3 regions of the Clostridium sp. DFI.1.208 genome follow, and region 2 is predicted to be linked to each of the others. Evidence: a T-box and tRNA genes for the amino acid it is inferred to sense, from the RefSeq annotation. Region 2 holds a T-box; the other regions hold tRNA genes.
The links. A T-box is a leader RNA that pairs with one kind of tRNA and senses whether it is charged. The one in region 2 lies ahead of leuS (leucine--tRNA ligase), so its partner is inferred to be a tRNA-Leu.

Region 1: it encodes a tRNA-Leu, which carries the amino acid that the T-box ahead of leuS (leucine--tRNA ligase) is inferred to sense. The anticodon was not compared.
Region 3: it encodes a tRNA-Leu, which carries the amino acid that the T-box ahead of leuS (leucine--tRNA ligase) is inferred to sense. The anticodon was not compared.

What each region holds. Positions count from the first base shown of each region.
Region 1 is NZ_JANGCA010000034.1:6,521-8,795, reverse strand. Features, by position in the region: gene NE665_RS15985 (biosynthetic peptidoglycan transglycosylase) at 1-573, shown strand, start outside; tRNA gene NE665_RS15980 (tRNA-Leu) at 915-1,001, opposite strand; gene NE665_RS15975 (ABC transporter ATP-binding protein) at 1,293-2,275, shown strand, end outside.
Region 2 is NZ_JANGCA010000001.1:109,880-112,154, reverse strand. Features, by position in the region: gene gltA (NADPH-dependent glutamate synthase) at 1-182, shown strand, start outside; gene NE665_RS00590 (hypothetical protein) at 537-779, shown strand; T-box leader at 835-1,033, shown strand; gene leuS (leucine--tRNA ligase) at 1,077-2,275, shown strand, end outside.
Region 3 is NZ_JANGCA010000002.1:136,377-138,651, forward strand. Features, by position in the region: gene NE665_RS02080 (galactokinase) at 1-634, shown strand, start outside; tRNA gene NE665_RS02085 (tRNA-Leu) at 1,131-1,216, shown strand; tRNA gene NE665_RS02090 (tRNA-Leu) at 1,429-1,514, shown strand; gene NE665_RS02095 (PTS sugar transporter subunit IIA) at 1,738-2,275, opposite strand, start outside.

The DNA of each region.
Region 1 (2,275 bases), on a different contig from region 2:
GAGGAAATTAAAAATAAGAAGTCCTATGTGACTTATGACGAAATTAGCGAGGAGCTGCTGCAGGCAACGGTTGCGATTGAGGACCGGCGCTTTTATGAGCATCACGGGGTGGAATACCGTTCTATGGCCAGAGCGCTCTATCAGAATGTGCTGGCAGGGCAAATCCGCGGGGGAGGCAGTACGATTACACAGCAGCTGGCAAAAAATATGTATTATACCTATCAGCCATCCTATCTTCGTAAGGTCAGCGAAATCTTTACTGCCTATGATCTTGAAAAGGAGCTGAGCAAAAAAGAGATTTTGGAGCTTTATGTCAATGTGATCAATTACGGGGATAATTATATCGGGATCAAGGCGGCAAGTGAGGGGTATTTCCATAAGAAGCCAAAGGATCTGACACTGGATGAGGCAACGCTTCTGGCAGGTCTTCCGCAATCTCCTGCAAATTATCAGCTGAGCAATCATGAATCCGCAGCAAGAAAACGGCAGGTTCAGGTGTTGGATGCGATGATTCGGGAAAATATGATCGATGAACAGCAGAAAACGGTAGTTATGAAGCAGGCGGATACGTAAAGCGGCTATCTAGTATCAGGAGGGAGATATTTAAAAGAAACGGATTGCCGCATCATAAAAAAGCCAGACCACAGATAATAAAAAAAAGGAAGCCTTCGATTCCGTGGATGGATAAGATGATGATTTCTGGTTTTCCAGATGGATTCAGCTGTTCATCAAGTATGCAGAGGGCTTCCTTTTTCTGTTGGAGGTAGTGTATCGCAGTAAGACAAATATGAAAACAGAAATAGCAGCCACAGCAAAATCTGCAGGGGATTCTGCTTGTGTATTTGAAACTGCGCTTCTATTTTCTGTCATATATACAAAAAAAGCAGATACGATGTATCTGCTGTCTGGTTCACTGGTGCCCGAGGCCGGACTCGAACCGGCATGGTATTGCTACCGACGGATTTTGAGTCCGTTGCGTCTACCAGTTTCACCACTCGGGCGATTGCTTTGTTATTATAGCGTATTTTTTCAGGGAATGCAATCCCTTTTTTATGAAAAACATAGGATAAGGGTGAGTTCTATAGAAAATGTAAGAAATGTTACAACTGAAATAAAATGAAAAACAGCTTCTATTTTTACCGACGATTTTACATTCTTTTCAAACTGTGTTATACTTATAACTACACATGGTGAAAAAGGATGGGGTTCGCAGGAATCGACTTTCATCTTACGTCGCCGGTACGCTGTCGACAGACAGTTTTTTCTATTTGGAAAAGAGAGGAGGAATGTATATGTTGGAATTTCAGCATGTTTCCAAAACTTTTAAAAACCAGGAGGTTCTCCATGATATCAGCATGGAGATTCACGACGGGGAATTCGTTGTATTGATTGGCCCCAGTGGCTGTGGAAAGACGACGACCCTGAAAATGATCAATCGTCTGATAGCGCCCACAGGCGGTCAGATTCTTTTAAATGGCAGTGATATCCGAAATGAGGATGTGATTCGTCTGCGAAGAAATATGGGATATGTCATACAGCAGACAGGCTTGTTTCCACACATGAACATCGAGGATAATATGGAGGTGATTGCAAAGCTGGAGCATGTGGAGCAGTCACAGCGCAGGGCGAGGACCAAGGAGCTGATGGAAATGGTCGGACTGGACTATGCCGAATTTTCTCAACGCTATCCACAGGAGCTAAGCGGCGGTCAGCAGCAAAGAGTCGGCGTTGCCAGAGCCTTTGCTCTTGATCCGGATATCATCCTGATGGATGAGCCGTTTTCGGCTTTGGATCCAATCACGCGTTCCTCTCTTCAGGATCAGCTGTTACAGATTCAGGAAAACGTAAAGAAAACGATCGTATTTGTAACACATGATATGGATGAAGCAATTAAAATAGCAGATCGTATCTGTATTATGCACGATGGAAATATCGTGCAATTTGATACGCCGGAGGAAATACTGAAGCATCCGGTCAATGAATTTGTCAGCAGCTTTGTCGGTAAAAACCGCATATGGGATTCACCGGAGCTGATACGTGCCAGTGATATCATGATTCGCCGTGTTATTACAACCTATCCCGGTGTTTCTCTGGTACGTGCCTATGAATATATGCGCTACAACAAGGTGGATACCCTCATGGTTGTTGATCACAGCCAGCAGCTGCAGGGAATGATCACAGCCAAGATGATTCGCAGACAGCCGCGCGACAATCACCTGCTTGTGCGTGATATTATGGTCAATCCCGCATATTGTGCACAGGAGGATGATAACCT
Region 2 (2,275 bases):
CTACAAAGGGGCTGGAAACCAATCGCAAGGGATGCCTTGTAGCGGACGATAACGGAGCAACTACAAGAGAAGGCGTATTCGCCGGTGGTGATGCTGTCACCGGTGCCGCAACGGTTATCCTCGCAATGGGAGCTGGAAAGACAGCGGCAGCAGCTATCGATGATTATATCCAAAAGAAATAAAGAAATCAGATAAACCCGGGAATTGTCTCTTCTTCCCGAGTTTTGTGGAAAGAGAAAGAAAAAACGTGGAAGGGTTTACAATCGGAGTAAAAAATGTTATTATATAGATAGGAAATAAGTACCTTATTTCTGTTATCATGATATTGGCTCTATTGTGATAACCTTGAAAGTTGTGTATTCTTTACATTCCTTCCTTTTATTGTAAACTACACGATTTCAATTACTTTTATTCATATCGATTTCCTTTCGATAACCTAATGAAAAAGGACGTGGTGATGCGCGTCCTTTTTCAGTTGTATGCAATTACGGTTGTTTTTCTTTCCGAATTCTGCTATTCTAGTTTCAGGTGATGCTATGAAATCCAAAAGAAATAAACTGATCATCGGCGGTGTGGCCGGGATCGTCGCTATGTTTCTGCTGTCGCTTTTCCTTCCTGCTTTCCAGCCGGTTGCCAAGGCAGGGGCATTGCTGATCTATGCACTGGTAAACTATGTGCAGATCAAAGAGATGAAGCAAAACGGACAGGATATCGAAAAACCGGCACTTTTTACGGCAGCGGTGTTGATCATCATCGGATATCTGTTGTTTTTCACCTAGAAAATGTCCGAGAACGATTGACAAAGGATACGCAAATTGGATATACTAATGAAGTATAAAGGCTGAGAATTAAAGTAGTACCTTGTGGAAGTGTCACAGAGAGTCGATGTTGCTGAGAATCGATACATGAAAGCTTGCGGAACTTGTTAAGGAGCTGATAGCTTGCTATCCGTTTAACTTCGCGTTAAGAAGAAATGAAGGGCACTTGTACAAGTGAACTAAGGTGGTACCGCGTTAATTATGACGTCCTTAGAGATAAGGGCGTTTTTTATTTGATATGTAAAGGAGAATGCAGTTATGAATTACAACCATCAGGAAGTAGAAAAAAAATGGCAGAGCTACTGGCTGAACAACAAAACCTTTGCCTGCGATGCATGGGATTTTGATAAGCCGAAGTGCTATGTACTGGATATGTTCCCGTATCCAAGCGGAAACGGTCTTCATGTCGGACATCCAGAGGGCTATACCGCAACGGATATCGTATGCCGTATGAAGCGTATGCAGGGGCACAATGTCCTGCACCCCATGGGCTGGGATGCCTTTGGCTTACCGGCAGAACAGTTTGCCATCACAACAGGAAATCATCCTGCAGAATTCACAAAGATGAATATTGATCATTTCCGTGAACAGATTCGCTCGCTGGGCTTTTCCTATGACTGGGACCGTGAAATATCCACGACGGACCCCAGCTACTACAAGTGGACACAGTGGATTTTTCTGAAGCTGTATGACAAGGGACTTGCCTATGTGGATGAAATCCCTGTTAACTGGTGTCCGGAGCTGGGAACCGTGCTTGCCAATGAAGAGGTCATCGACGGCAAGAGTGAGCGTGGAGGCTTCCCGGTTATCCGCAAGCCGATGCGCCAGTGGGTGCTGAAAATCACAGAATATGCAGAGCGTCTGCTGGAGGATTTGGAGCTGTGCGACTGGCCGACATCTACCAAGGAAATGCAGATCAACTGGATCGGAAAGTCCAAGGGTGCTAATGTGGTGTTCAAAATCAAGGATACCAAGAAGGAATTTACCGTGTTTACAACACGCTGCGATACCCTGTTCGGTGCTACCTACTGTGTCATGGCACCGGAGCATCCGTATGTGGATGAAATCACGACACCGGAGCAGAAGGAAGCAATCCATGCATACAAAGCGTCCTGTGCTACGAAGTCCGATCTGGAGCGTACGGAGCTGAACAAAGAAAAAACCGGTGTTTTCACCGGAGCATATGCAATCAATCCGGTAAATGGAAAAGAGGTTCCAATCTGGATTTCCGATTATGTACTGGCGAGCTATGGAACAGGTGCCATCATGGCGGTACCTGCTCATGATACCCGCGACTGGGAGTTTGCCAAGAAGTTTGGTATCGACATCATTCCTGTACTGGAGGGCGGGGATGTGACGCAGGAAGCTTATACAGAGGATGGCGTACATATCAATTCCGAATTCCTGAACGGTATGGGAAAACAGGAGGCAATCGACACGATGATCGCCTGGCTGCA
Region 3 (2,275 bases), on a different contig from region 2:
GGGTTATGCGATCGCTTTGGATACCGCAACGTTAAAGCATAGCTATGTACCTGTTCAGCTAAAACAGGCAAGTATCGTTATCATGAATACCAGAAAGCAGCGAGGGCTGACGGACTCCAAATATAATGAACGCCGGGCAGAATGTGAGCATGCCCTTTCCCAGATACAGAAGATTATGAAAATCAACAGTCTGTGTGACTTAAAGGAAGAGGAATTTGAGAAGATTCAGCATAGCATAACCAATCCGGTGGAAAGGAAGCGTGTCCGCCATGCTGTACTGGAAAATATACGTGTAAAAAAAGCTATTACAGCATTGGAAAACAATGATATCATTGAATTCGGTGCCCTGATGAATGCCTCCCATATCTCTCTGCGAGAGGATTATGAGGTCACCGGAGTCGAGCTGGATACGCTCGTGGAAAGTGCTTGGCAGCAGAGCGGAACTATTGGTGCTCGTATGACAGGGGCCGGTTTTGGCGGCTGTGCCATTGCAATCGTTGAGGATGAGACAATAGAGGATTTCAAACAGGCTGTTTATAAAGAATACACGAAGAGGATTGGCTATGAGCCGGAATTTTATATCGCATCCATCGGACATGGTGCAGGGAAACTCGTGGGGGGATGCATACAGTGATTGGCGTCTGATGAATATGGAGTACAAACCAGGTGTCAAGAATAGGGAATGAAAGTATGCTGTTTTGCTGCAGATCTGTGTACAGCGCAGAGAATGAAAATGCTTATGACAGCCTATATGCTGGGATAGGTAAATAAAGCAGAGCGGCGAGCTGGAGTGATTTCTATTGGTTGTTTACTGAAGTAAATGGTTAAGCTTAGATAGGAGAAGGGTATCCAATTCTTGAGGGAGGCGTTTGCCATGGATACTCTTCTGCGTAATAAACGGTTCAAAGAGTAGATTGCAAGATCATGTCAGCACGGTCAGTAGGAAATCTTTTATTGTGTATCCGGCAGCTAAAGGTACATCTGTTATGAATATGGCTTTGTTTAGCTACAGCAGGAAAAACACAATAGTACCGTATAGGGAAGAAATGAATCGGAAATTCATAGGAAAAACTGTTTTTGAGGTAGACAAAATTAAGATTTTAGTGTATTATTGTAAAGCACTCAATCATGCAGGAGTGGTGGAACGGCAGACACGCTGTCTTCAGGCGGCAGTGCGAGCAATCGCGTGAGAGTTCAAATCTCTTCTCCTGCACCATTTTATTGAGTCAGACGCTCTATATCAGCGTCTTTTTTTGTTTTCTAAGAGTCTGTCAATGTCTTTTTATATACTGCCATGCGCACACTCTCTTTCTTTGAATATTTGAAGATGATACAGAGATCAAAGAGAGGTAAAAAATTGATTTTTTTCCATTTAGGGGTAGACAAATCAATTATTTCAGTGTATTATAATTGAGCATCATGAATCACGCAGGAGTGGTGGAACGGCAGACACGCTGTCTTCAGGCGGCAGTGCGAGCAATCGCGTGAGAGTTCAAATCTCTTCTCCTGCACCATGATAAGCACAAAAGCGCTCTATATCAGCGCTTTTTTTGTTTATATCAGATACCTGATGAATGAAAGTATTACACTTATCAGGCATACATCAACCGTAAGGCTCATTGTACCTCTGTCCCGTGGGTACCACAACCTCACGAATATTTATATAGAAATTGAAAGCGAATATCTGCACGTATTTTGATAGAAAGACACTGTGTATATCGAAATCAACACACTAGCTCATTCAACCATACTGACAAACGTCTCGATGAATTCATCATAGGAATTGCAGGCAGTCAGTTTTTTTACATTCTCTCGTTCAATCAGAACGGAACTGATAGTTTCATATACTGACTGAAATAATTTTCTGTCATGCTTATGAAAGCACATCAGAATAACGATAGAAACCTGATTGTTGTTCCAAAAAATAGGCTTTTTGGAAATCAGTATATTGATAATCGTCTTTTTGGATCGCATATAAGTGCTATGTGGAATAGCAAAATGATCAAACGCGGTGGAGGACATATGCTCTCGTTCCATAATTTCATCATACAGCCGGTCATCTGCAAATCCATGCTTCTGCAATCTTGAGCACATGGATCGAATACAGGCAGAGGCAGAAGAAAATCCTTCTATCTTCTCAAACATAAAGGGAAGAAACAACTGCCGGAGCTGCTGTTCAAAATCAACACGATATTTTTCAGCCTTTATTTCTGCTATCATTTGTTGAATTTTCTGTTGATCCTGTTTATTTAAAAATAGGCCAATCTGTACACTG